DNA from 4 places in the Kitasatospora sp. GP30 genome. Region 1 is predicted to be linked to each of the others. Evidence: riboswitches for the same ligand, from Rfam matches in the RefSeq annotation. Region 1 holds a riboswitch; each other region holds the start of a gene.
What was found. A riboswitch is a leader RNA that binds a small molecule or an ion and turns the genes downstream of it on or off. The one in region 1 is predicted to bind cyclic di-AMP.

Region 1 (6,899 bases):
GGGTGAGCCGGCGCTGCAGCACCGCGGGGTAGTCGTCGTAGCCGAGCAGCCGGTACCGCAGCTCGGCGGTGACCGTGCCGGCGTCCCAGCCGACCGGCCGGTAGTCGAGCTCGGCCAGCGGCAGCGCGGCCAGCTCGCCGGTCCGCAGCCGGTCGGCGCGGCGGGCGAGCAGCGCGGTCAGCCGGTCGGCGGCGAGCCGGCCGTCCGTCGACCGCCGGTCGGTGCCCGGCGCGGCGGTCGCCGGCAGCGAGAGCTGGGTGAGCGCCCCCGCCACCAGCAGCAGCGCGGTACGCCGCGACACCCCGGTGCCACTGGCCGCGCCGGGGTGTGCCGCGCTCTTCAGCGGCAGCCTCTCGACGGCGCTCAGACCCGCACCACCGCCGCGACCGGCATCGCCGAGACACTCTCGTACCGCACCTGGGCTCCGGGGTGCGGGGCATGGATCACCGTGCCACCGCCGACGTACATGCCGACGTGGTGCATGTCCTTGAAGAAGATCACCAAGTCTCCCGGTTGCGCCTCGGCCAGGCTGATCCGCCGCCCCCCGAACGCCTGCGCCTGGGAGGTGCGCGGCAGGGTCACTCCGGCCTGCCGCCAGGCCCAGTACATCAGACCGGAGCAGTCGAAGGCATCGGGCCCGGTGGCTCCGTAGACGTAGGGCGACCCGAGCTTGCCCAGCGCGGCGGCCAGCGCGATGCCGGCGCGGTCCGAGGAGGGCGGCGCACTGCCCAGGTCGAGCCGGTCGGTGCCGCGGGTGGCGCGCTGCTCGGCCTCCCGCTCGTCCTGTGCGGCCAGCTGCGCCCGGTCGTCGGCGGTCAGGGTGCCGAGCAGGGCCTGGGCGCTCTTCAGCCGGTCCTGCAGCTGCTGCCTGCTCTGCGCCAGCGTGCTGCGGACCGCCTCCAGCTGGGCCAGCCGGGCGGTCGCCTCGGCGCGGCGCTGGTCCAGGGCGCGCTGCTGCTGCTGGAGCGTGCGCAGCGAGTCGGCCCGCTGCTCACCCGCCTGACCGAGGCTGCGGGCCTCGGCCAGGTAGCGGGTCGGGTCGCCGGAGAGCATCAGCTGCACGGCCGGGTCCATCCCGCCGGAGCGGTACTGGGCGGCGGCGATCTCGGCGAGCGCGGTGCGGGTCTCGGTGACCGCCTCCTGGTCCCGGGCCACCGCCGTCTGCAGCTCGGTCGCTTCGCGCTGCAGCCGCTTGGCATCGTCCTCGGCGGCGGTGGAGCGCTCCGACGCCTGCTCGGCCTCCGTGTAGAGCTGGTCGACCTGCGCCTTGACGCCGGCCCGGTCCGGTCCGGGGCCGCCGGGCGCCGCCTGCGCCGCGCCGCCCGCCGCTATCGCCAGCGCCGTGGTCGCGGCGGCGGTGACCGCCAGCACTCGGGAGAGCCGACGCTCGGCGCCCTGCTGGGGAGTGCGGCCCGGGAGCACCGGGCGTTGCGGCATCGTCATGGGCTGACGACTCCAATCGGCGGCGGAACAGATCCGCGCCGACGTTAGCGAGTCGGGACGGACGAGTCCAAACCCCCGCCGATACGAATATTTGACCAAGAATCGGACATTCAGCCGAAAGAGCCCGGCCCCCGAAGCGGGGACCGGGCTCTTTCCTGACGAACCGTCAGGGACGCGTCAGACGCGGATGATGGCCGCGATCGGCATCACCGTGGCGTTCTCGTAGTGCACGACCGCGCCGGTGTGCGGGGCGTGGATGATCTGCCCGCCACCCACGTACATGCCGACGTGGTGCTCGTCGGCGAAGTAGATGATCAGGTCGCCGGGCTGCGCGTTGGCGATGTCCGTGCCCACGTTGGTGCCGATCGTGGCCTGCTCCTCGGAGGTGCGCGGCAGCGAGACGCCGGCCTTCGCGTAGGCCCACTGCATCAGGCCCGAGCAGTCGAACGAGGACGGACCGGCGGCACCGTAGACGTACGGCGAGCCCAGCGCGGACTCGGCGGCGGCGATCGCGGCCTGCGCGTGCGAGCCGGCCGGGATGCTGCTCAGGTCGGTGCGGGAGCTGCCGCGGGAGGCGGCGTCCTGCTGGCTCGCCTGGTCCTGGGCCTTGGCGGCGGCGGCCTTGGCAGCGGCGGCGGCCTGGGCCTCCTGCGCGGCGATGGCCTGCTTCTGCTGCTCGGTCAGCGAGTTGAGCAGGTCCTGGGCGGCCTTCAGCTTGGCCTGGGCGTCATCCTTGGCGGACTTCAGCTGGGCGGTGGTGGAGTCCAGCTCGGCCAGCTTGCCGCTCGCGTCGGCCTTGTCCTGGTCGAGCTTGCGCTGCTCCTGCTGGAGCTCCTTCAGCGTCTCACCCTGGCTGGTGTTCAGCTGGTTGATCGAGCCGGCCTGATTGAGGAAGCTGTCCGGATTCGCGTTCAGCATCAGCTGAACCGTCGGGGATATCCCGTCGTTGGCGTACTGGTCGGCGGCCACACCGGCCAGGCCGTTCTGCAGGTTGGTCACCTGGTCCTGCTGCCGGGCCACCTGGTCCTGCAGGTCGCTGACCTGCTTCTGCAGCGTCTGCTGCTTGGACTGGGCCGTCATGTAGGCCTGGTTGGCCGCCTCGGCCTTCTGGTTGAGGTCGTCGACCTGGGTCTTCACCTGGTCCAGCGTCGGCGCCGGGTCGGCGTGCGCGCTGGTCTGGGTGGACAGGGCGACGGCGGTCGCCGCAGCAGCGGTCAGGATCGACGCGCGAGTTCGGCCGACGGGCTTGGGACGACGGTGGGACGCCACGAATCCTTCTTCCTCGGGCCGCCTACCGGGTGAGCTGACGGGTTCGGGCCGGAAGCATGCCCTACGACGCCTCACCGGCCCGCGGGCCGACCTGGCGCCGATTCACCCCGGAGGAACATGTGGTTCCCCGGCTCCGGTCCACAGCACCCCCGCAGGGACTCCCCTCGGGCCGTCAACTGCCCGGGCTGCTTTCCGAACTCGGCGGGACCTCCGCTGCCACCCGGGTCGGGTGATCGCCATCGCATCGGTCTGGAGCCGACCCTAGTAACAGGTCCGTGATGTGTTCAAATCCTTGTCGGAATTACTTACGAACTTTGACTGTCCGTGATAAGCGCATCACCCAGTGGTGACCAAGACGCAGACGAACAGGTGTCCCAGCTCACAGCACGGACCACGCGGGCCCGGACCCGCGCTGACCGACCCTCAGCAGGAGGGCCGGCCAGACGGATCGACGGGGAGTCAGCGGGTCGGATCAGACCCGGCGGATGGTCTTGATCGGGCCGATCGAGGCAGCGTCGGCGATCCGCACCACGTCACCGGTGTGCGGGGCGTGCACCACCTTGCCGTTGCCGATGTACATCCCGACGTGGTGCGCGTCGGCACCGTAGATCACCAGGTCGCCGGGCTGCGCGTCGGCCAGGCTGGGCACGGCGGTGCCGACCGTGGCCTGCTCCTGCGAGGTGCGCGGCAGCGAGACGCCGGCCTGCGCGTAGGACCACTCCATCAGGCCCGAGCAGTCGAAGGTGGTCGGGCCGGTGGCGCCCCAGACGTAGTAGTCGCCCAGCCGGGTCAGCGCCTGCTGCACCGCGCTGCCCGCGTAACCGCCGGCCTGCGGCAGGCCGATCGGCGTGCGGACGTCGCTGCGCGAGGCGTGGTCGCCGGCGGTGACCGCCGCCCGGTCGGCCGCGCTCAGCGAGGCCAGCAGCTGCTGCGCCGCCGCCAACTTGCCCTGCACATCGGTCTTGGCCGCGTTCAGCTCCTGGGTCGAGCGGTCCAGCTCGGCCAGCGTGTCGGCGGCTTCCTTCTTCTCCTGGTCCAGCTTGCGCTGCTGGTCCATGAGCGACTTCAGCGCGTCGGTCTCGGAGGTGGTGGCCATCTGCATGCTGGCCGTCTGGTCCAGGTAGGTCTGCGGGTTGGAGTTGAGCATCACCTGGACCGCGGGGTCGATCCCGCCGCTGCGGTACTGGTCGCCGGCCACCGCCGCCAGGCCGGACTCCAGGTCCGTCACCTGCTGCTGGGTGCGGGCCACCTGGTCCTGCAGCTGGGTGGCCTGCTGGCGCAGCTGGGTGGCGCGCTCGTTGGCCCCGTCGTACTTCTCGGACGCCGCCTCGACCTGCTGGTTCAGCCCGTCGATCTGCGTCTTGACGTCGTCCACCGACGGCTTGGGGTCGGCCCAGGCGCCGGGCTGCGCGGAGAGGGCGACCGCCGTCGCCGCAGCGGCGGTGAACACGTAGACCCGCGCACGACTCGGCTGCTTGGGACGGCGGTGGGACGCCACTGGACCGCTCCTTCTTCTGCCGACCGCCTACCTGATCGGGTGAGTGGCCGGAAAAATAGGTTTGACGCCGGACCCTACTGAACATCAGAACCCTGCGCTACTCCCCCGGCCGCGAACCACCTTCGGTCGAACGGCCTTTACCGGGCCTTCACCGGCGCTCGACTGGCGACGGTCGAACCGGCGGTAGGCGCACAGCGGCTCAGCTGCGCGCCAAGCGGTTGAGCAGCAGGACCGACGAGACGGGGCGCGCGCCGGCCTTCCGCACGCCGTCGGCCACCTCGCGGTCGGCCGAGACCACCACTACCGGACGGCCCTGCGGCTCGGCCCGGACCAGCTGGCGGATCAGCTCGTCCGCGGTCTGCCCGGTCCGGCTGAACCGCACCCGCACCCCGCGCGGCGGCGCCATGATCACCGGCACGTCCAGGTCCTGCCCGTCGAAGACGCAGGTCACCTCGGCCTGGGTGCGCTGCGCCAGCATCGCCAGGCCGCCGAGCAGCCGCAGCCGCTGCTGCTCCAGCGGCAGCGTCGGGTAGCCGGTTTTGGTCACGTTGTAGCCGTCCACCACCAGGTGGACCTGAGGAATCGCCAGCAGCTGGTCCAGCAGCGCCGGATCGTCCTCGGCCAGCCCGCGCCGGGCCACATCGTGCGGCGAGGCGGTGCCCGGCACCACCGCGTCCACCAGGTCGGCCGGATGCAGCTGGGTGACCGGGAGCGCCAGCTCGCGCTGCAACCCCTGAGCCGACTGCAGCACCGTGTCCAGCAGCAGCCGCAGTCGCATGTCGGCCACGCTGCGCCCCTCCCGGGCCGACCGGCGGCCGGACTCCAGGGTGCTCTCCAGCTCGGCCACCCGGTGGCGCAGCCGGCGGTTCTCGCTCTCCAGGCCGGTCCGCTCGGTGGCGGCCACCGCCTTGGCGCTGTCCAGCTCGCCCTGCAGCTTGCGGCTCTCCGCCTGGGCCCGGCGGGTGTCGCTCTCCAGACTGCGCACCTTCTTGCGCAGCGCCTCCAGCTCCCGGCGCACCCCCTCCCCCTCGGCGCGCTGGCGCTCCAGGTCGGCCCGGGCCAGCGCCTTGGTCGCGGCCAGCTCCTCCTGGAGCTTCTCCAGCAGCCGGGCGGCCTCGGCGGCCGCGTCGGCCACCTCGGCCCGCTCCGCCTGCTCGCCGGCCTCGGCCACCAGGCGGGTCCAGCCGCGGGTGCGCAGCAGGTAGGCGGCGGCGGCCACGTCCAGCGGCTCGGCGGCGCCCGGCACCTGGCCGGCCTCCAGGGCCGCCACCAGGTCCGGCTGGCCGGCCCGCAGGCGGTCCGCTATCCGGGTCCGGAACACCGGGTCCGCCTCCAGCGCCGCGGCCACCGCGGTGCCGGCGTACCGGGCGCGGCGGGCGGCGGTGAACTTGGCGTACGGGCGCAGGGTGGCCGGCAGTTCGGTGAGCGGCAGCCCGCCGAGCGCGTCGGCGGCCAGCCCCACCACCCGGCGGCGCACGCCCTCGGGGAGCGGGCGGTCCAGTTGCTCGGCCGGCCCGGCCCCGGCCTCGCTGGGGACGTCGGCCGGCAGCGGCTCACCGCCGGCGGGCTGGGGCCCCTCGGGCTCGGCGGCCTGACTCGCTGCGTCCATCGCGTCCTCGGCTCCGATCCCTGGTCTCCTGACACACCGCTCGGTGCAATTGTCTCGTGTGCGGCATGCCACGAACACCACGCACGACACGGCACCCTCGCGGGTCCAGGGTGTCAGGCTTCCTCGGCGGCGTCCGGCCGGGGCACCAGCTCCACCTGGTCGACCGCGTTGCACCAGCGGCAGCGCACCGACTCCAGGGTCTCGGTGAGCACCTCGCGCTCCTCCACCTGCGGCTCGCCGGCCAGGTCGAGGTGGACGAACTCGACGACCCGGGAGGACTTGGTCACGTCGAATCGGGTCAGATTGCCGCAGAGCGTGCAGCGCCAGCGGGTCTCGGCCGTGGGCACGGGGACAGGCATGGGGGTCCTCTCGATCGCTGGTCCGGAGCGGGTTCCGGCCAGGGCCCCAAGCCTAGGGCCTGAGCTGCCGGCGCCGGCCGCCGGACAGCGGACCGTCCACCTGCTGGACGGCTCACCCGCTCGCCGTACACCGGGGTGTCACCACTGGTGCGGCGCGGAATGGATCGGCTCATGCTCCCGACCCGAGCGCAGCCGGTGCCGCTGGTCTGCTACGTGCTGATCGCGGTGAACTGCCTGGTCTTCCTGGCCGGGCCGAGCGGGGTCAACCCGGCCTACGGCACCCAGCCCGCCGCCCGGGCCTGCGCGGCCCAGCGCTACCAGCAGCGCTGGGGTGCCATCCCGGCGGAGCTGCTGACCGACCGTCCGCTGACGCCCGCCCAGCTGACCCGGCTGGCACCGGTGCTGCCGGGCTGCCCACCGCAGCCCACCCCGGACAAGCTGCCCGCGGTCTCCGCGGTCAGCGCGCTCTTCGTGCACGGCGGCTGGCTGCACCTGCTGGGCAACATGCTCTTCCTCTTCGTCTTCGGCCCGGCGGTGGAGCAGCGGCTCGGGCGGGCCAGGTTCCTCCTCTTCTACCTGGCCGCCGGACTGCTGGCGACCTACGGCTACGCGGTCACCGCGCACTCGGGGGCGCAGGCGCTGCGGCCGCTGGTCGGCGCCTCGGGGGCGATCGCCGGGGTGCTGGGCGGGTACCTGCGGCTCTATCCGAAGGCCCGGGTGA
Region 2 (6,899 bases), on a different contig from region 1:
GGCCCCGTGCTCGCAGGGGCATCTGCACCACGGCACCGAGTTCGGCCACCTGGAGGTGCTGGATCCGCAGAGCTGGGAGCCGACCGCGCCCGGCGCCGTCGGCATGGTGGTGCACACGCCGTACGTTCCGTACCGGGAGTGCACCCTGCTGCTGCGCTACGCCACCGGCGACCTGGTCCGGCTGCCCGCCGAGGGGCCCGACTGCGAGCTGGCCGAGCTGCCGGCCACCTCGGACGTCGTCGGCCGCTGGAGTGGCCCGCTCAGTGCCGTCCTGCCCACCCGGGACCTGCTCGACCTGCTGGAGGCCGAACCCGACGTGCCACTGCCCACCAGATACGCACTGACCGACGATCCCGGCGGCGCGGTGCTGCACGTGCTGGTCCGCCGGCTGCCGTCGGCCGCCCTGCTCGGGCGCCTGGAGGACGGCGCCACCGCCGCCGGCCTGCCGCTGGCCGCGATCCGGCTGTACGACGACCGCGAGGCCATGCCGCCCACCGTCCCGCTCCGCGCCGATCTGCGCGAGCACGGCTTCGCGGACCTCGGCCCGTCGCCGAGCCGCCCGACCCGCCTGGCCGGCCGCTCATGAACACCACCGCCCTGGCCGCGCTCAGCGGCGTCACCGCCGTCGCGATCGCCCTCGCCCTGGGCTATCTGGCCCGGATCCGGATCCCCCGACCGCCCGTCGGCGTCTACACGGCCGGGGACGTCGCCGTGGTCTGCGTCGGCGTGGTGCTGGCTCCGCTGCTGGATCTCGCGCTGCCGACTCCCGTGGTGGTGACGGTCTTCGGCGTGGTGCTGGGCACCGCCGTGCAGTTCACCCTCGCCCCGGTGCTCGGCGGCCGCTGGGCCTGGCTGCCGGCCGCCGCCGCGGTCGGCACCACCCTCGCCCTGCACGCCTCCCCCACCGGGGTGCTCGCCGCCACCGACGCGCTGCTGCTGATCGCGGTCGTCGGGGTGGCCAACCTGTGGGTGCAGAGCGGCATGCGGGCCGCCCATGTCGCCGCGCTCGCGGCCGTGTTGGCGGTCTACGACCTGGTGGCCACCACGCTCACCTCGGTCACCCTGCGGTTCGCCGCCGAGGTGCAGGGGCAGCCGTTCGCCCCGCAACTGGCTCTCACCCGCGGCGCGTTGCCGGTCTCGCTGGGCCTGGGAGACCTGCTGCTCCTGGTGCTCTTCCCCCTCGCCGCCGCCAAGGCGTACGGCCGCCGGGCCGCACTGCTGGCCGCCGCGGTGGGGCTGGCCGTGGTCAGCGCGGTCAGCGCGCTCTTCGCAACCCACGTCCTGACCACCGGCTTTCCGCTGCTCGCCGCGCTCGGCCCGCTGATCGTGGCGCAGCAGCTGTACTGGCGGCAGCGCTGCGGGCGGGAGCGCAGCTGGGCCGAGTGGCGGTCCGGCGCCCGCGAGCCCGCCCCGCCGCCGGTCAACCCGGCCGAGGCGGCGCTGCGTGCCACCGGCGCGCCCGGCCTGCCCGAGGACTGCTGGCTGGCGGTGCGCGACGACCGGGTGGTGGGCGTCGGCGCCACCCCGGGCCGGGCCCGCCGCGACGCCCGCCGCCTCGGGCGGACGCCGACGGCGGTGCGCCAGCGATGAGTTGACGTCACGTCAGATTGCGCTCCACCAGGCTCAACAATCGTGCCAGCTCCGCCTGTTCGGCCGCCGAGAGGCCCCCCAGGGTCAACTCCTCCAGCTCGCCCCAGATCTCGCCGACCTGCTCGCACAACGCCTGCGCCGCCGCCGTCGGTGCCACGATGACGGCGCGGCGATCGGTCGCGCTGCGACTGCGGCGCACGAAGCCGGACTGCTCCAGTCGCTGCACCATCCTGGTCACCGTGGAGGCGTCCAGGCCCAGCTGCTCGATCAACTCGCCCTGCGGCAGCGGCCCGCGATCCCAGAGCAGCATCATCAGCAGCTCCTGCCCGGCATGCAGACCGGAGCGGCGCAGCAAGCGCTCGGCCGCGGCGCGATGCAGGCGGGAGACCCGGGCGATCGCATGACTTGTGGTGTCTCGTATGGCAGGCACTTGATGATTGTACGCCCAATCGCCTGATGTGAATCCTTGCTACTCCCCTTGCCAACGCAGAGGCTTGGGGATTTACTTGGCCGTACAAGCAATGGCCGTACAAGCAATGGCCGTACAAGCAATTGGCCGCGAGGGGCCACAAGCCGGACTCCGGCAGACGAAGGGGGAGCCAGTCATGCGCGCCATCAGTGCGAGTGTGCGAGCCAACGACCCGCAGCGCGGCGACCGGATCGCGTTGGACCGAGCGGCGATCTGGGCCGGCCTGGTCCGCAAGGCGGAGAACGCCGTGCCGTTCGTGGCCGCGATGGACGAGTGCCGGGTGCTGGAGCGGACGGCGAACGGCCTGGTCCGCGAGGTGGTCTTCCACGGCGAGCGGGTGCGCGAGACGGTGGTCTTCGAGCCCATGACCCGGGTCAGCTTCTACCGCGACGACGAGCAGGCCCGCTGGGTGATCCACAACGACATCGAGGAAGGCGCCGACGGTGAGCTGCTGCTCACTTTCCGGGCCGAGCTGGACCTCGGCGGCGGCTCCGATGAGGACGCCGCGGCGGACCGGATGCACGCGGGTTATGTGAAGGCGATCGAGACCACGCTCGCCCTCAGCCGCGAGGCGCTGGGCTGAGGGCGGGGGCGCACGAGGCGCTCGGCTGAGCCCTGGGGGCACGAGGCACTCGGGCACGTGGCACTCGGGCACGAGGTGCTCGGCTCCCAGGGCCGCGCGCCGGGGTGCCGCCGTCCGCGCCGGGGGCGGTCGGCGGCACCCCGGTCCGTCAGCGTCAGGGCGTCTGCCCGTAGAGCCGCTCGACCCGCAGCGTCAGCAGCCGGCGGCGCTCCTCGACCATCGCGGCGCGGTACTCCGCCCAGTCGGGGTGCTCACCGCTGCCGGCCCGGTAGTAGTCGACCAGCTGCGCCACCGTGTCGTCATCCGGCGCCTGGGCGACCGGCGTCAGCTCGGCCGTGCCTTCCGCGACCGCCCAGGTGAAGAAGTCCGGGCTGGTCACATGGAGGCTGACGCGCGGGTCACGGGCCGCGTTCTTGGCCTTGGCGCGATCCGCGGTGACCGAGACCCGGATCAAGTCCCGCTCCGGATCGTAGACATAGAAGATATTGGACAACTGCGGGCGCCCGTCCCGCTTGATGGTGACCAGCACACCACGCTTCCCCGATGCGAACAGCTCACGCATCCTGGCTTCGTCGGCCATCAGACCTCTCCTCCGCTCCTAGACATGAACTCGACACAGACTCGACACGAACCGGACAGCAACCAGCGGGTCGACCTCGGGCATCAACGATCCACGCGACCTCCGCCGTCCCAGTACATCCTGCACAGCATGACCAAGACTCCACGTGATGAGCGTGTGATGTCCACGATGCGGGGTTGTTACCACCATGATGATCCGTCTAGTCTGCCTGCCAGCTGGCATCTGCCGGCACCCATGCGCGGCACGCCTAGTCCTGCCCACCGCGCCCGGGATCCTGACCACCACACCACGTCAGGGCAGGAGCGGGGGACCCAGGTTCAGTGCCGTCCCGCGCGGCTAGGGGTGAAGCCGCCCACCGGATCCGTCCGGTCAGGCGGCCGGGCCAACCTCCCGGCCCGAACCCGACAGCTCACCTCGCAGGCGTGCGGAGAGGAAACAGACCCATGGTCTTCACCGGCCCTGGCCGCCATCGCCGCCCGACCCAGACCGAACGGGCCGTCGCGGCGGCCACCGTGGCGGGCGCGGGGCTGGCGCTGCCGCTGCTCGCCGCCACCGGCGCGCACGCCGCCCCGGCCAGCACCTGGGACGCCGTCGCCCAGTGCGAGACCGGCAGCAACTGGACCATGGACACCGGCAACGGCTACTACGGCGGCCTCCACCTCACCCAGCGCCAGTGGGACCACTACGGCGGCGACGAGTACGGCGCTGAGCCCTCGCACGCCACCAGCCAGCAGCAGATCGAGGTGGCCGAGGCGCTGTTCGAGGACCAGGGGCCGGGCACCTGGGGGCAGTGCGCGGTCACGGCCGGTCTGACGACGCCGGGCAACTCGCAGGGCGGGCCTGGCGCGCCCGGTACGCCCGGTACGCCCAGCGCTCCCGGTACGCCCAGCGCGCCGGGTGCTCCGACGACTCCCCCGGCGAGCGCGCCGAGCGCTGCCCCGAGCACGCCCGCCACGCCGGGCACGCCAGGCGCCCCGACATCCCCGGCCGCGCCCGGTCTTCCCGGCCTGCCCGGCGCACCTGCCGCACCTGGTACTTCGGCGGCCCCGCCCGCGTGGACGAACCCCGCAGCGCCCGCGAGCCCGGCCACCCCGGCGCCCGGCGCACCCGGCAACGCCGTCCCGAGCGCCCCGGCAGCCCCGAGCACCCCTGCCACTGCGGGCGCCCCGACGGCCGGCGCCGCCCCCAGCACCCCGGCCCAGGCCGGCACCCCCGCCCCGGCAGCCCCCAGCACCGCCGCGGCGCCCACCGGGCCGTCCGCCGCCGTACCGGCGCCCGCTGTGCCCGCCGCGCCCCCGCAGCAGACCGGCACGCCGCAGCCCGTGCCGCCCGGCACCCAGGCGCCCGGCACGCCCACGACCGCGCAGCCCGCCGCCGGCGGCTACACGGTGCAGCCCGGCGACTGCCTCTCGGAGATCGCCTCCACCCACCACCTGGACGGCTGGCAGCAGTTCTACCAGCACAACGCCGACGTGGTCGGTGCCAACCCGAACCTGATCCTCCCGGGCCAGCACCTCCAGTTCCCCTGATCGGCTTCCTCTGATCACCTTGTTCTGATCACCTTGTTCTGATCATCTGACGGGCCGTGGGCCGTGGGCCGTGCGAGTGCACTCCCCACGGCCCGTCACAATGGAGTCATGTCCCGACGCACCGCCGCGAAGCCAGCCGCTCAGCCCACCACCTGCCCCTGCGGTCTGCCCGCCGCCTACGCCGACTGCTGCGGCAAGCTGCACCGCGGCCTCGCCCAGGCCGCCACCGCCGAGCAGCTGATGCGCTCGCGCTACAGCGCCTTCGCGGTCCGGGACATCGCCTATCTGCTCCGCAGTTGGCACCCCGACACCCGCCCGGCCGAGCTCGACCTCGACCCCGGGCTCAGCTGGGAGCGGCTGGAGATCCTGGGCAGCACCGAGGGCGGCCCGTTCCACACCGCCGGCACAGTGGAGTTCCGCGCCCACTTCCGCGAACGCGGCCGGTCCGGCAGTCTGCACGAGAACAGCCGCTTCGTCCGCCACGACGGCGCCTGGGTCTACCTGGACGGCGACCACTCCGAGGACTGAGCACAGACCACCGCCGAAAGGATCCGCGATGGCCCAACTGCCGCTCGCCGACCATCTGCGTACCCTCCCGCACGGCATCGTGTTCGCCGCCGTGCACTTCACCGACGGCGACGGCCACCCGCTGCTGCTGAAGTCCGTCTACGACCCGGACGTGTGGCAATTCGCCGGGGGCAACCTGGAGTTCGGCAGCGACCCGTGGGACAGCGCCCGCCGGGAGGTCCGCGAGGAGACCGGTCTGCTGCTGCCGGCCCAGCCTGCCCCGCCGCTGCTCGCCCTGCTCTTCGTGGCGGCCGCGGGCGAGTGGCCGTTCAAGGTCGGGGTGGTCTTCGACGGCGGCACCCTCACGGCCGAGCAGTTGGCCGGCCTCGCCCTCGACCCGGCCGAGCACACCGAGTTCGCCGTCCGCCCACTCACCGAGTGGCGCACCGAGCTCACCCCGGCCCGACTCGCCCTGGTCGAGGCCGTCGCCCGCGCCCGGGACACCGGCCGGGCCGCCTACCTGCACCTCCCGCAGCAGCGGACCGGCAACTAGGGCCGCCCCCGCCGGAGCGGACCAGGTGGACGCCCGCCGGCAGCGCGTTGAGCCGGAGCGCCCGGCGCGCGCTGCAACGCCGGCCTGCTGCGCCCGAGCGCCGGCGCGGTGTCCCGCTGCCTGTCTGGCCGTGCTTCCGGCCACACAGGGGTCGGTTCGGGCCGGCTCTGCGGAAACGTGGGTCCCGGCTGCCGGGCCTGGACTTCAGCTGGCACACGTGGCTCCGCCGCTTCCGGGCGAAGGCGCCCGTAAAGGGCACGTGGACGCTGCCCGGGCACGGATGCATGGTCCTGAAACTGGAGAACATCCCTGTTTCCGAGGGTGAGGGCCTGGTCCTCGTGGAGATCCGTGAGAGGTCCCGCGACGGCGACCACGCCGCCGGGTGGCATGACTACAAGCAGTTCAACGAGGACGCCTGGCTCATTCACACCGACGACGGCCAGGTGTCGATCAACGGCGACTTGCGGGTCCACGGAGCGTTCCTCGGGCGACTGACGGCACGGTGCGACGGCCGCCCGGCAAGACCATGGGTCCGACGGGGCGGCCGTCGGCAGGGGGCAGCCACAGGCGGAAGGCAGGGTGGGCACGGAGCGGCGATCGCGACGAGAGTCCGGTGCTCGGGTATCTCGCCGCGCAGCTCTAGCCTGCCTCGCCCGCCCGGTCCCGGCTGCCCATCAGCTTCTCGGTGAGCGCCTGCCGCTTGGCGAACACCTCGGTCCGGCGCTCGGTCATCTGCCTCAGCGCGTCCTTGCGTTCGCGCTTGGCGAGCCGGTCGACGTAGAGCCGGCCTTCGAGGTGGTCGGCCTCGTGCTGCAGGCAGCGCGCGAAGTATCCGAACCCCTCGATGGTGAGCGGCTTTCCGTCCTTGTCGTAGCCGTGCATCACGGTGTGCGCCGGCCTGGCGACGTCCATCGTCGCGCCGGGGACGGAGAGGCAGCCCTCGACGTCTTCGACCAGCCGGCGCCCGCGTGCGGCCGTGTCCTCCTCGATCACCGGGTTGAGGATGTGGCCGACGTGCCGCACGCCGTCCTCGTCCAGGCAGTCGTAGACGAACAGCCGGAGGTCGACGTCCACTTGGTTGGCCGCCA
Region 3 (6,899 bases), on a different contig from region 1:
GAGCTGCTGCTTGGGTCCGCGCGCCGCCACGCCGTGCCCGGGTTCGCGCCACAGCAGTTCCAGGGTGCGCACCGGGTCGCCTGCGCCACTGCGGTCCTTCGCCTTCGCCATGGGGACATCTTCTCGCAAGCCCTGGCGCTATTCTCTGTACGTTGTATAGAGTACTGCGTACAGAGTTCATGACCGAGCTTGGGAGAGCTTCAGATGCAGGTCACCAACACCGCCATCTGCTTCACCGTCGACGATGTCGCCGGCTCCGCCGCCTTCCTGGCCAGGCACTTCGGCTACCAGGAGGCGATGTCCGCCGACGGCTTCGTCTCCCTGACCCGGAACGACACGGCGGGCGTGATCTTCCTGCGCCGGGGGCTGGAAGTCCTCCCGGCCGACTTCCGGGACCAGCGCGCGGCCGGCACGATCCTGGCCCTCACCGTCGCCGACCTCGACGCCGAGTACGCCCGACTCCAGTCCGAGGGCGCCCCGATCACCCTCCCGCTGCTCGCGGAGGAGTGGGGCGAGCGCCTCTTCCAGGTCACCGACCCCAACGGCGTGGTGATCGAACTGCTGGACCGGGCCGGGGCCGTGCAGTGAGCGGATGTGAGTCGGATCACCGGATCCGATGCGCCGCGAGCGATGATTTCCGGGTGAGGACGGGGTCTTCATTGCCGTAGGGCCGCAGACGAGGAGGCAGTGGGATGCGCGTGGTGGTCAGTGAGTTCATCAGCCTGGACGGGGTCGTGCAGGCGCCGGGTGGACCGCAGGAGGATGTGGACGGGGGGTTCGCGCACGGGGGCTGGTCCCATGCGTTCTTCGATCCCGAGGTGGTGGGCGGGGCGTTCGCGGCGGGGCTGGAGAAGGCTGAGGCGCTGCTGTTCGGGCGGCGGACCTGGCAGACCATGGCGGCGGCGTGGCCCGAGCGGGCCGGGGATCCGTTCGCGGACCGGATGAACTCGCTGCGCAAGTACGTGGTGACCGGCACGCTCGGCGATTCCGAGCTGACCTGGCACAACACCGTGCGGATCGACGCGGCGCGGGCCGTCGAGGAGATCCGCGCGCTGCGGGCGGCCGACGGCGGGGAGTTGGCGATGATGGGGAGCCCGACGCTGGTGCGGGCGCTGCTGGGCGAGGGCCTGGTGGACCAGTTGACGCTGATCCAGATGCCGGTGATCCTCGGCGGCGGCAAGACGATCTTCCCGGCGGACGGCGGCAAGCGGCGCTTCGAGCTGGTCTCGTCGGTCGCCGCCAAGACGGGGGCGGTCGTCAGCACCTACCGCCCGGCGCAGGAGGGCTAGGACGACCAGTCCGCCAGCAGCGCGCGGGCCGCGCCGCGCGAGACGTTGGTCAGCAGGTGGGTGGCCCAGGCGGCCAGGAGGAGCAACCCGATCCCGACCAGCGAGGCGCGGGTCACCTGCCAGAACGACGCGATGTAGTAAGCGTGGTGGACGTGGTGGGCGTCGGTGTAGTCGAAGAGCCGGTAGCCGGGCCAGCCCACGTAGGTCGGGAACACCCAGTTCCAGACCGGCAGCGTGGCCAGCGCCAGCCCGGTGCTCCACAGGGTGACGGCGACGCAGAAGCTGAACACCCGCCAGGGGAACATCAGCACCTGGTACCCGACCGCCCGCCACCCCGCGCCGTCCCGCAGCCGCGCGCCGACCCGCCCCCAGAAGCCGGCCCCCTCGGGCACGGCCACCGGGGCGGGCGCGGCCAGCGGCAGGCCCAGCTGCCGGTGCACCCGGTGGAGCTCCAGCCGGCCCAGGCCCCGGGCGCCGGCCAGCAGCAGGGCGAGCACCGGCAGGCCGACCACCGTGACCAGGGTGCCGGCGCCGATCGAGAACAGGGCGACCACCCAGGTGAAGCCGATGATCGCGGTGACCAGCGAGGTGCAGATGTAGCCGAGTTCGCGGAACGTCCGGTGGCCGTACGGGGCGCGCCGGGCCGACGGGGTAGTGGCCGTGGTCGCGAAGGTCGTCGTCGTCATGCCTCCACCCTGCCGGGGCGGGCGCCGCGCGGTAATGCGGCTGCCCGGCGAACCCGGGGTGGGGTTAACCCCCCGCTGCCCCGCCCACCGTGGTGCCGCCCGGGCTCCACTCGTGCTCCAGCAGCGAGTACTGCAGCGCGTCGTGCCACTCGCCGCGCAGGTGGAGGTCGTCGCGGATCCGGCCCTCCAGCTGGAAGCCGACCTTGCGCAGCACCCGGGCCGACGCGAGGTTGGCCGGATCCAGACGGGCGGCCAGCCGGTGCAGCCCGAGCTCGCCGAAGGCGAAGTCGCACAGCATCCGGGCGATCTCGGTGGCGTACCCGAGCCCCCAGGCGTCCCGCCGCAGCGCGTACCCGATGAACGCCGCGCGCTGCGCCTCGGTTCCCTCGATGCCGAGCACCGCGTTGCCGAGCGGCACGGCGTCCTCGCCGTCCTCGGTCAGGGTGGCGGCCATCCGGAAGACGGTGCGCGGCTGCTTCTCCGCCTCGTCCAGGTAGAGCGCGACCTGGTCGGCGCAGTCCTCCCGGTCGCGCGGCTCGAACGAGAGGTAGCGGGCGGTCTCCGGATCGCCGAAGATCGCGTGCAACGCGTCGATGTCGCGCGGCACATGGTGGAACTCACGGATGGTGAGCCGTGGCCCGGTGAGCAGGACGGGGTGCATGGCACGTACGGTAGTGCCCGCCGAAGCGGTTACCGTACCGGTCATGGACGACGAGAACCTGCGGCTGGCACCCCGGCCGCACACCGCTGAGCTGCTGCGTTGGGCTGCCGAGCAGGGTCTCGACCCAGTGCCGGAGGGTCCGCTGAACGCGGTCCTGGCGCTGCTCGAACTGGGTGACGCCCGGATGTACGACGGCTTCCCCGAGCTCACCTCCGCGCTGGTGCAGGAGCTGCTCTACGAGCGGATCCACCTGTATGTGCAGCCCGCCCCGGACGAGGACCCGCTGGCCTACGGCGCCGCCGTCCGACTGCTGATCGACCACCAGCGGGCGGCCCGGCGGTTGAACGCCAAGCGGCAGCAGCGGCTGCACGAGGAGGCCGAGTGGCAGGGCGAGCTGCTGGCCGGGCTGCTGCGCCAGCCGCACCTGCTGACCTGGCCCCGGCTGTACACCCTGCTGCTGCGCGCCGCCGGGGTGGACACCGCCGACGAGAACGCGGTGCGGGCCTGGCTGGACTGGTTCCGGGTGCTCGATCCGCACGACCGGATCGCGGTGCTCGCCGAACTCACGGAGCTGGAGCAGCCGGAGGGCGTGGACGGCTGGACCGAGGGCGTGCTGCTGTCGATCGGCATGGCCACCGACGGCGCCCGGCTGCTGGTGGAGGACCACCTGAAGCAGCGCAGCTACCGCAACCTGGCCGATCTGACCGCCCTTGGCCTCCCGATGCCCGCCGAACTGGCCGGCGACCTCCCCGAGTTCGAGGCGGCGGTGCAGGCCGAGGCGGTGCGGCTGCTCGGGCAGTGGACGGTTCCCGGGCTGCCGGAGCTGCTGCTGACGGAGTATCAGGACCTGGCGCCCGAGCCGGGCGCCGCCGAGGTGGACCAGTACATCGTCAAGCGCGGCCTGGTGGAGCTGCCGGACATCGGGCAGTGGGACGGCACCGCCGAAGGCGAGTGAGCTAGTCGGTGACCCCGTGCGCCTGCAGCCAGGCCAGCGCGTCGTCCGGGGCGCCGCCGCCCGGGCGGACCTCCAGGTGCAGGCGCGGGCCGGTGGCGCGGCTGCCGGTGGCGCCGACCTGGCCGAGCACGGCGCCCGGGGCCAGCTCCCCGCCGGTGGCGGAGATCGAGGCGAGGTGGCAGTACCAGAGCTCGGTGCCGTCCGGCAGGGTCTGGATCACCCGGTAGCCGTAGCGGCCGGACCAGCCGGCCGAGCTGACGGCGCCGGCGGTGATCGCGCGCACCGGCGTGTGGGCGGGCGCGGAGATCTCGACGCCGGTGCGCAGCTGCACCCAAGGGGTGGCGGCCGGGGTGTCGACGGTGTAGCCGGGCAGCGGGGAGACGGCGGCCGGCTGCTCGGCGGGTGCGGCCATGGCGGCTTCGGAGGCCTCGGCGGGAGCCGCCGGCTGCTCGGTGCGGGTGGCCTGCTCGGTGGCGGCCGCCTGCTGGGCGGCCCGCTTGGCGGCTGCCTCCTGCGCGGCGGCCAACCGGGCCGCCTCCTGCCGGGCGCTCTCCTGGTGGGCAGCGCCCTGGCCGGCCGTCAGCTGGTCGGCGTCCTCGCCGTCCTCGGCGCCCGGGGCGCCGTCGGCCTGCTGCTGGATGCGGGCGGCCAGCGCCAGCCCGGGGTCCGCCTGGTCGGGCGCGCTCACCGCGGGCGCGGCGCTCGTCGGGGCGGCGGCCGCGGCGGCGGTGGCGGTGAAGCCGGTGGCGCCGAGGGCGGCGGCCATCGCGGTGACTCCGAGCACCGGGGCGCTGGTGCGGGTCTGCTTGGGCAGCCGGTGGCGGGCGGTGTCGTCGGGCGCGTCGGGGTGGTCGAGCAGGCCGCTGTTGCCATGCGGGGTGTGCGTCAACGCCACGGGGGGCGCGCTCCTTTCCTTCCCTCGCGCCTACCGGGTTAGCTGACGGGTTCGGAGCGGAAGGTCTCCTACCGAGCGGCCCCGGCCGTGGCCGGGATCGCTCCGATTCACCCCAAGGAACGGTGGTTCCCCGGCTCCCGACCTGCGGTTGAGGCAGGCCTGCGGATTAGGCGACGCGCACGGTGCCGTCAGGGTACGGCGTTTCCGACCGCGCTGCGTTATCAAACGTTAATCCTAGGAGCTCCTGATTCCAAGCCGCCCCCGTGGGATTGACCGCCCCTCACGCTGAGTGCCGAACTGAGTACGCGTACTCAGGTGCCGCGCACCGGAGTTGGCGATCCTTCACACATGACTTCCTCGGTGCAGCCGCGTACCACGTCCGCCTACTACGTCCAGGCGATCCTCTCCTTCGCCCTTGCCGGCAGCGGACTCGCGATCGGCATCGCCTATCTGCCGGTCAGCGCATGGGTGCGCGCCTTCCTCGCGCTCGGCGCGCTCTACACCGTGACCTCGGCGTTCACCCTGGCCAAGGTGATCCGGGACCGCCAGCAGGAGGGCGAGGTGGTCAACCGGGTCGACCAGGCGCGCCTGGAGAAGCTGCTCGCCGAGCACGATCCGTTCCGGGTGGAGTCCTGATGCCACTGGCCGTCCAGGGGTTGACGGCTAAGGCTATTAGCCATAGCTTTGTGGGTGTCGGCAGCAGCCGGCACCCACCGATCCCGGTCAGGAGGCCCGCGCCATGAACGCCACGAACGCCACCAGCACCGCCCCGCAGACCCAGTACCTCCGACTCCCCGGCGGCACCCTCGCCTTCGACGACACTCCGGGCACCGGCGGCGGCGCCCCGGTGCTGCTGCTCCCCGGGATGCTCCAGGACCGGGCCCTGTTCCGGCACCTGCGCCCGCTGCTCGCCGCGGCCGGCCACCGGGTGATCACCATGGACCTGCGCGGCTGGGGCGAGTCCTCGATCGACTGGGACGACTACAGCCCGGCCTCGGCGGCCGCGGACGCCATCGCCCTCCTCGACCACCTGAAGATCGACAAGGCCGTGCTGGTCGGCCACTCCTACTGCGGTGCCAGCGTGGTCCGGGTCGCCGCCGACGCGCCGGAGCGGGTGGCCGGGATCGTGCTGATGAACGCCTTCATCGAGAAGGTCCCGGCCACCGCCTTCGAGAAGGCCATGGTCAAGACCCTCGGCTCGGCCGTGCTGGCCTTCCCCAAGGTCTGGGGCTACTACCTGAACAAGGTGGCCTACCCGGGCGGAGTGACCGAGGAGATCGCCGCCTACAACGCCGGCCTGGTCGCCGACCTGCGCACCCCGGGCCGCCGCAAGGCCACCCGCGGCCAGGTGTTCGGCGACTCGGCGCCGATCGGCTGGAGCACCGGGGTGAACGTCCCGACCCTGGTGGTGATGGGCAGCAAGGACCCCGACTTCCCCGACCCGGAGCTGGTGGCGGGCCGTCAGGTGGCCGCGCTGAACGGCCGTAAGGTGATGATCGACGGCGCCGGTCACTACCCGCAGGCCCAGTTCCCGCAGGCCACCGCCGACGCCCTGCTCCCGTTCCTGAAGGAGGTGGCCTGATGCCCCGTGCCGGACTCAACCCGGACGCCGTGGTCGACCACGCCCTGGCCCTGATCGACGAGGACGGGCCGGACGCCCTGACCCTGGCCGCCGTCGCCGCCAGGGCCGGGGTCGCCGCTCCCTCGCTCTACAAGCACGTGCCGGGCGGACTGGCCGGACTGCGCCGACTGATCGCCATCCGGGTCACCACCGACCTGGCCGGGGAACTGCGCCGGGCGATCGCCGGGCAGCACGGCGAGCCGGCGGTGACGGCGCTGATGCAGGCCTACCACTCCTACGCGATGACCTATCCGCTGCGGTACGCGGCGCTGCCGCAGGCGCCGCTGCCCGGCGACGAGCAGCTGATGGACGCGGCCACCCTGCTGGTCGGCACCATCTTCGAGATCCTCGCCGACTACGGCATCACCGACTCCGAGGCGGTGCACGCGGCCCGCTCGGTGCGCGCCATCGCCCACGGCTTCGCCTCGCTGAGCATCGCCGGGGCGTTCCGGCTGAGCGAGGACCTGGCCGAGACCCAGGACCGGCTGCTCACCCTGCTGACCGACGGCCTGCGCAACTGGCCGGGTGCGAAGAGCGACTGAGCGCCGGAGCAAAGGTGATTCTCACCCTGGTGTGATGGTCTGCGGATCGGATAGGACTTCGGATAGGACTAAAGTCCCTCTCACCCGTGGAGACCAGGAGGGGCCATGACCCAGCAGCCCGGCACGGCCGACGGCACCACCGCGGTCCCCGCCCAGCGGACCGCCCCGGCACCGCGGCCCGCCGCCCCCACCACCGCACCGGCCGCACCGGCGCAGCCCACCGGCTGGGCCGCCGTGCGCCGCGGGCTGG
Region 4 (6,899 bases), on a different contig from region 1:
GCGCCGCTCTCCCCGGCGTGCGCCCCGAACCGGAACGGCATCACCTGGATCACCACATTGGGCCGCTCGGCGATGTCGATCAGGTACTGGAGCTGGCCGCGCATCACCTTCGGTCCGCCGACCGGCCGGCGCAGCGCCGCCTCGTCGATCACCGCCCACAGCCGCGGGCCCTGGCCCTCCGCCAGCAGCTTCTGGCGGCGCAGCCGCAGGCCGACCAGGCGCTCGACCTCCTCCTCGCTGAGCGCCGGGCTGCTCTGGGTGAAGACGGCGCGGGCGTAGGTCTCGGACTGCAGCAGGCCGGGGATGAACTGCACCTCGTAGGTGCGGATCAGCGAGGCGGCCTCCTCCAGGCCCACATAGGTCTGGAACCAGCCCGGCAGCACATCGCTGAAACTGTGCCACCAGCCGGACTTGTTGGCCTCGCGGACCAGGCCGAGCAGCGACTCGCGCTCCTCGCCGTCGGTCACGCCGTAGAGGGTCAGCAGGTCCGCGACGTCGCGCTCCTTGAAGCTGACCCGCCCGAGTTCCATCCGGCTGATCTTCGACTCGGAGGCGCGGATGGCATAGCCGGCGTCCTCGCGGGTGACGCCGCGGGCCTCCCGCAGCCTGCGCAGCTGGGAGCCCAGGAGGATCCGGCGCACCATCGAACCGCCGCCGGGCTGCACTGTGGTCATGCCGTTGGAACCTCCGACTCAGGAAATCAGCGCACAGTCTGCCATCATCCGGCCGCTCACAGTGCCTGTACCAGTACAAGGATCTACCAATTTTGCATCAGCACGTCCATCGGCACATCCATCGGCACGTACGGATGCACGTGCATCCGGCGTCTGCATATGCCAATAGTGCGACTGCACGTGAATCGACTCTTGCATCCGCCGTGAGCACAGAGCACGATGGTGCACGTGCAGTTGCACGCCCCCTGTGACAGTCCCGCGGGCTTCGTCGTCGACCCCATGCATCCGGTCGAGGCGGTGGCGAAGCGGCCGAGCGAGTCGGAGGTGACCGGCATGACCCCGCCGGGTCCAGCCGTGTCCGCCCCCTTATGGGAGGAGCTCTTCATGGGCACCGGTACGGCGCTTGCCATCGACCCTGACGTGGTCACCTGCACGCTCCCCCCTCGTTATGACGCGGTGAAGACCGCCCGCGACTTCACCAGAACCTCCCTGCAGCGCTGGGGCCTTGGCGACATGTTCGACGATGTCGCCCTGGTCGCCTCGGAGTTGGTCACCAACGCGCTGCGGCACGCGATCGGCCAGCCGACCGCTGCGGACCTGCCGGGGCAGCAGCCGTTCCCGATCCAGCCGGGCCCGGTCGACGGCCGGCTGCCGATCCGGATCAGCCTGGTCCACCGGGGGGACCAACTGGTCTGTGCCGTCAGCGATCCGAGCTGCCAGGGGCCGGTCACCCGGGAGGCCGACTTCGTGGCCGAGTCAGGCCGGGGGCTGCACCTGGTCGACTCGTTCAGCTGCTCCTGGGGCTGGCACCCGCTGGCCTCCGGGACCGGCAAGGTGGTCTGGGCCGTCTTCCAGGCCGAGGGGGCACCGACTTCCCTGCCCTCCATGGCGGTTGACGCTGCGTCGATCGGACGTCACCGCCGCTCAGCCTGACGGGCCTCATCCGCCCGACCGAACGCCGCGCCGTCGCGCGGCGTTTCGCGTTCCCGGGCCCAACCCGCGGGCCCAGCCTGCGATTGCCAGAGCGAGTAGCCGAACCGCGCGGCCGAACTGCGCAGCCGACCCGGGGGCCCAACCGACAAGGGGCGCCGAGGACATGCGAAACGCCGCCGCAGACTCCCCTGTGCCGCGGCGGCGCCCAGTCCGATCGCTTGGCCCGGCAAGCGGCCTGACGGTGGCTCAGGGATCAGGCGACCAGGTGGTCGAACTCCCCGTCCTTGACGCCCAGCAGCAGCGCCTCGATCTCGTCCCGGGTGTAGATGAGGGCCGGGCCGTCCGGGAAGCGCGAGTTGCGCATGGCGACGGCGCCACCATCGAGGGCCGCCAGCTCCACGCAGTTGCCCTTGGAGTTGCTGTGGCGACTCTTCTGCCAGACCACGCCTTCGAGGTCTGCCGCGGGCATGCCGTTGTACGTGTGGTGCATCGAATTCTCCCAAGAGCTGGAGTGCTCATAGCGCTCGGCGCCCGACCGCTCCGGCCGCCGGCCGCCTCCGGCTCGTACGGGCAGGGCGAATGCCTTACTTGTCGTGATGATAACGCTAATGCACGTGCATCGGCATGCGATTTTGCGCGTGCACCGTCAGGAACTTGATGTGACAAACCCTCGCCAAACCGACACAATCCGCCAGACAGAACTGGACATTTGAGGGTGATTCAGCTCTTCGATCGTCACCCCGTGTCAGGGGACGTCCACGACTCTCTGACCGGTTCAGCCATTGACAGGCCCATTCCACGGTCGAGTTCGCATCCGAACCCTCACACTCCGTCACATCAATGGAACGAGAGGCCGGTTTTCCGGACGCCGGGCCTTGCCATCGGCGGAGCGGAGCCGGGCGGCGGGCAATCGACCGGCAGCCCGATGCGGACTGATCACGCGTATGTCCTACGATTCTGCGCCATGAGCACTGCAGCCATCCCGGGCGCACAACTGCCCGTCCGCACGCCAGGCTCCCGAGCACGGGGGCGCCACCGCCGTCCCGAGCGCCCCGAGGTCCCGGTCGGCGCGGCGCCGCTGGTCCTCGCGGTGCCGGCCGAGGCGACGCCCGAGGCGGTGGCGGTGGTGGACGAGCTGATCTCGGTGATCCGCGGCGAACAGCCCGGCATCGAAATGCTGGCCGGCTGGCTGCCGACCACGGCCGCCGAGCCGGCGGCCCAGGAGGAGCGGGACGAGCAGGACGCTCCCCAAACGCAGCCGGGCCACACCGCCCCCACCGTCGCCGACCTGGTGGCCCGGGCCGCCGAGCTGGGCCTGCCCGCCCCGGTGCTGGTGCCGCTCGCCACCGGACCCCATGACTTCCTGGCCGGGCTGCACCAGCTCGCCGCCGAGACCGGGGCGCAGGTGACCGAGCCGCTCGGCCCGCACCCGCTGCTGGCCGAGGCGGTGCACGTGCGGCTCTCCGAGGCCGGTCTGGCCCGCGCCGACCGTGCCCGCCTGTTCGCCATCGCCACGGCCGCCGACGGCGTGGTGCTGACCACGGTGGGCGGCGAGGAGGCCGCCGCGGCGGCCGGCGTCACCGGCGTGCTGCTCGCGGCCCGGCTGGCGGTGCCGGTGGTGGCCGCCGCCCTGGACGTGCCCGGCTCGGTGGCCGGCGCCGTCGAGCACCTGCGGGCCACCGGCTCGCAGCGGCCCGCCCTGGCCCCGCTGGTGATCGGCCCGGAGGTGAGCGGCGAGGCGCTGCTGGCCGCCGCCGAGGAGACCGGCTGCCCGAGCGCCGCGCCGATCGGCGCCTACCCGACGGTCGGTCAGCTGATCGCCTCGGTGTACCTGGCCGCGCTGCCCGAGCCCGCCGAGCCCGAGCCGGTCGCGGAGGGCCCGCGGCTCCCCGCACAGGCCGCTGGAGAGGCTTCCGAGGAGGCCTGAGCCCCCGCAGTCCGGCCGGCCCCGTTCGCGTCCCCTGGGACGCGGGCGGGGCCTTTCACATGCACGGACACCCACCGACGCCCACCGGCCTCCGCTGGTCTCCGCTGGCAGGGGCTCAGTTCGGGGCCATGCCTTCACAGGGTTCGTCAATCTGCCCACATCTGTCCGTTTTGACCCTTCTAGCACCCCGTCAGGCCACCGGTCTCGAATTGGTAACGAGTACCTGTCAGAGCACCTTCAAGTCCCTTGGAAGTTGCCGGGAAAGCCTCCCGCGAGGGCCTCGGATTTTGAATGGCCCATCAGCCTGAAAGGGCGGCAACTTCGCTGGCGAACAACCCAGTTGCCGGTCCGCGACCCAACGCCCCATCAGCTACCGCCACATGGCGATCTTGAAGGTCGAGTGAACACTGTGTGATGTCACTCACAGCTGTTTGCGATTCCTTCTTATGTCTGTCTAACGTGCTCCCCGTTCGTGGTCACACGGACCCAGCAGACCGGACGCCGAGTCCTGCCACCGACCCTGCTGGCGGCGCGAAAACGCAACCACGGCAGGAGCGGGGGACCCAGGTAAGCCGCCCCGGGAGACCGGGGCTTGGGGTGAAGCCGTGCACGCACGGCCGGGCAACTCCAGCCCGAATCCGACAGCTCACCTCGTAGGCGTAGGAGAGGAACGCGTCTTCATGCTGCCCACGACTGGCACGAACCGTCCGTCCCGCAACGCCAAGCGCGCGATTGCCGCCACCGGCCTGCTCGGCCTGGGCCTGGCCCTGCCGTGCATCACCGCCACCACCGCCTCCGCCGCGCCGGTCTCGGTCTGGGACAAGGTCGCTGCCTGCGAGAGCACCAACAACTGGAGCATCAACACCGGCAACGGCTTCTACGGCGGCCTGCAGTTCACCTCCTCCACCTGGGCGGCCTACGGCGGCACCCAGTACGCCCCGCAGGCCAACCTGGCCACCAAGGACCAGCAGATCGCCGTCGCCGAGAAGGTGCTCGCCGACCAGGGCCCCGGCGCCTGGCCGGTCTGCTCCATCCAGGCGGGCCTGACCGCCGGCGGCGCCCCGGCGCAGGTCGACACCAGCGCGGGCAGCACCAGCAGCACCCCGGCCCCGGCCGCCCCGGCCGCCCCGGCCGCCCCCGCGCAGCAGCAGGCTCCGGCGCCGCAGGCCGCCCCGGCGCAGCACGCCGACCACCAGACCTACACCGTGGTGCCCGGCGACTGGCTGTCCACCATCGCCCAGAAGCACAACGTGGACGGCGGCTGGCAGAAGCTCTACGACCTCAACAAGTCGGTGCTGACCCAGGGCCCGAACTGGATCTACCCGGGCGAGAAGCTCGAGCTGGGCACGGTCGCCGTGGCCACCCCCGCGGCGCCCGCCAAGAACGCTGACGACTCCTCGGACGCCGCCACCCCGGCCCCGGCTTCGGTCCCGGCCCGCACCACCAGCCTGCAGAGCAGTTCCACCAGCGCCCAGAGCGCCACCGGTGCCTTCGCCGCCGCGATCAGCTTCGCGGAGTCCAAGGTCGGCCAGGCCTACGTCTGGGGCGGCAGCAGCAACGGCGGTTGGGACTGCTCCGGCCTGACCCAGGCCGCGATGGCCCAGGCCGGCGTCTCCATCCCGCGCATCGCCGCCGACCAGGCCGCCGCCTCCACCCGGGTGTCGCTGGACAGCCTGCAGCCGGGCGACCTGCTCTTCTGGTCCAGCAACGGCACCGCCTCCGGTGTCTACCACGTGGGCCTGTACGTGGGCGGCGGCAAGTTCGTGGAGGCCGCCAACCCGAGCGCCGGCGTGAAGTTCGAGACCATCTCGAACTACACCCCGGACTTCGCCGGCCGGGTCTGACCCGCCGCACCAGCGGCAGGCGCTGAGCCGCCGCGCACCGAAAGCAGCCGAGGGCCGCCTCCCGCACGTGGGGCGGCCCTCGGCCGTTCCCCGGTCGGGCCCTGGCCGGGTACGGCGCCACAGGGCATGCTGAGGGCTCCGGCAGACCCGAGGAGAACCCGTGCCCAAGCCCAAGGTGACCGTCAGCCTGGACGCCGATCTGGCCATCGACGTGATGATGCTCAGCGGCGCCGGCAACCCGCAGGACGCGGTCGAACTGATCGTCCGTGACTACCTGGCGCGCTCCCGGCGCACCGAGGCCCGCACCGGCGAGGCCGACGATGCCGGCCGGTTCACCCACGAGCGGCGCAGCGACGCCGAGAGCGGCTGACCGGCCGACCAGCTGACCGGCCGCCCGCGAAACGCGAAGTGCCGCCGACCCCGAAGGGCCGGCGGCACCCGCTGAGCGGCGCTGAGATGGACTCTTATCGCGGCCGGGCTCCGGTGGAGCCGCGCATGACCAGCTCCGGCTGGAACATGAACTCGGTCCGCTGGGTGGACTGGCCGCCGACCTCCTCGAGGAGCGCGTCCACCGCGGCGGTGGCCATCGCCTCCACCGGCTGGCGGATGGTGGTGAGCGGCGGCTCGGTGAAGGCGATCAGCGGCGAATCGTCGAATCCCACCACCGAGACGTCCCCCGGCACGCTCAGCCCGCGCTGGCGCACCGCCCGGATCGCGCCCAGCGCCATCATGTCGCTGCCGCAGACGATCGCGGTGCAGCCCTGGTCGAGCAGCGCGCCGGCGGCCGCGTGCCCGCCCTCCACGCTGAACAGGGTGGAGTGCACCAGCTGCTCGGCCTCCTCGGCGGCGACCCCGAGCACCGACCGCATCGCGGCGGTGAAGCCCTCGATCTTGCGCTGCACCGGCACGAAGCGGCGCTGCCCGACCGCCAGGCCGATCCGCTCGTGTCCGAGCTCGGCCAGGTGCTGCACCGCCATCCACATCGCGGCCCGGTCGTCCGGCGAGATGAACGGCGCGGCGATCTTCTCGCTGTAGCCGTTGATCAGCACGAACGGCACCTGGCGGCCCGTCAGTTTGGCGTACCGGTCGTGGTCGGCGGTGGTGTCGGCATGCAGCCCGGAGACGAAGACGATGCCCGCGACCTGGCGGTCCACCAGCATCTCGACCAGTTCGTCCTCGGTGGAGCCGCCGGGGGTCTGGGTGCAGAGCACCGGGGTGTAGCCGTGCCGGCTGAGCACCTGCTCGATCACCTGGGCCAGTGCCGGGAAGATCGGGTTGCTCAGCTCCGGGGTGATCAGCCCGATCAGCCCGGCGCTGCGCTGGCGCAGCCGGGTCGGCCGCTCGTAGCCGAGCACGTCGAGAGCCGCCAGCACGGTCTGGCGGGTGGTCGCGGAGACGCCCGCCTTGCCGTTGAGGACGCGGCTGACGGTGGCCTCACTGACCCCAGCCTGCGCCGCGATGTCCGAGAGTCGCGCCGTAGTCACGAGCCCAGAGCCTATTGCAACCATGTCACACCGCCCA

Region 2: it holds a riboswitch for cyclic di-AMP, as region 1 does, so the genes downstream of both, P3T35_RS23295 (transglycosylase family protein) here and P3T35_RS05460 (NlpC/P60 family protein) in region 1, are expected to answer to the same signal.
Region 3: it holds a riboswitch for cyclic di-AMP, as region 1 does, so the genes downstream of both, P3T35_RS34690 (M23 family metallopeptidase) here and P3T35_RS05460 (NlpC/P60 family protein) in region 1, are expected to answer to the same signal.
Region 4: it holds a riboswitch for cyclic di-AMP, as region 1 does, so the genes downstream of both, P3T35_RS32170 (transglycosylase family protein) here and P3T35_RS05460 (NlpC/P60 family protein) in region 1, are expected to answer to the same signal.

Annotation. Positions count from the first base shown of each region.
Region 1 covers NZ_JARZAH010000002.1:465,480-472,378, reverse strand. Annotated here, with positions in the region: gene P3T35_RS05470 (hypothetical protein) at 1-301, opposite strand, end outside; gene P3T35_RS05465 (C40 family peptidase) at 364-1,443, opposite strand; gene P3T35_RS05460 (NlpC/P60 family protein) at 1,621-2,712, opposite strand; cyclic di-AMP (ydaO/yuaA leader) riboswitch at 2,716-2,868, opposite strand; gene P3T35_RS05455 (NlpC/P60 family protein) at 3,185-4,210, opposite strand; gene P3T35_RS05450 (NYN domain-containing protein) at 4,410-5,819, opposite strand; gene P3T35_RS05445 (hypothetical protein) at 5,933-6,178, opposite strand; gene P3T35_RS05440 (rhomboid family intramembrane serine protease) at 6,350-6,899, shown strand, end outside.
Region 2 covers NZ_JARZAH010000018.1:15,904-22,802, forward strand. Annotated here, with positions in the region: gene P3T35_RS23270 (AMP-binding protein) at 1-586, shown strand, start outside; gene P3T35_RS23275 (hypothetical protein) at 583-1,590, shown strand; gene P3T35_RS23280 (MarR family transcriptional regulator) at 1,598-2,020, opposite strand; gene P3T35_RS23285 (SRPBCC family protein) at 2,196-2,642, shown strand; gene P3T35_RS23290 (PPOX class F420-dependent oxidoreductase) at 2,797-3,222, opposite strand; cyclic di-AMP (ydaO/yuaA leader) riboswitch at 3,497-3,659, shown strand; gene P3T35_RS23295 (transglycosylase family protein) at 3,666-4,751, shown strand; gene P3T35_RS23300 (YchJ family metal-binding protein) at 4,860-5,279, shown strand; gene P3T35_RS23305 (NUDIX hydrolase) at 5,308-5,811, shown strand; gene def (peptide deformylase) at 6,451-6,899, opposite strand, start outside.
Region 3 covers NZ_JARZAH010000043.1:31,090-37,988, forward strand. Annotated here, with positions in the region: gene P3T35_RS34660 (TetR/AcrR family transcriptional regulator) at 1-111, opposite strand, end outside; gene P3T35_RS34665 (VOC family protein) at 205-588, shown strand; gene P3T35_RS34670 (dihydrofolate reductase family protein) at 693-1,289, shown strand; gene P3T35_RS34675 (sensor domain-containing protein) at 1,286-1,975, opposite strand; gene P3T35_RS34680 (GNAT family protein) at 2,040-2,636, opposite strand; gene P3T35_RS34685 (hypothetical protein) at 2,680-3,591, shown strand; gene P3T35_RS34690 (M23 family metallopeptidase) at 3,593-4,486, opposite strand; cyclic di-AMP (ydaO/yuaA leader) riboswitch at 4,500-4,669, opposite strand; gene P3T35_RS34695 (YiaA/YiaB family inner membrane protein) at 4,835-5,122, shown strand; gene P3T35_RS34700 (alpha/beta hydrolase) at 5,226-6,068, shown strand; gene P3T35_RS34705 (TetR-like C-terminal domain-containing protein) at 6,068-6,649, shown strand; gene P3T35_RS34710 (hypothetical protein) at 6,755-6,899, shown strand, end outside.
Region 4 covers NZ_JARZAH010000035.1:65,108-72,006, reverse strand. Annotated here, with positions in the region: gene P3T35_RS32190 (helix-turn-helix transcriptional regulator) at 1-674, opposite strand, end outside; gene P3T35_RS32185 (ATP-binding protein) at 903-1,607, shown strand; gene P3T35_RS32180 (DUF397 domain-containing protein) at 1,861-2,097, opposite strand; gene P3T35_RS32175 (hypothetical protein) at 2,572-3,534, shown strand; cyclic di-AMP (ydaO/yuaA leader) riboswitch at 4,063-4,207, shown strand; gene P3T35_RS32170 (transglycosylase family protein) at 4,215-5,378, shown strand; gene P3T35_RS32165 (hypothetical protein) at 5,539-5,748, shown strand; gene P3T35_RS32160 (LacI family DNA-binding transcriptional regulator) at 5,843-6,886, opposite strand; gene P3T35_RS32155 (glycoside hydrolase family 13 protein) at 6,888-6,899, opposite strand, start outside.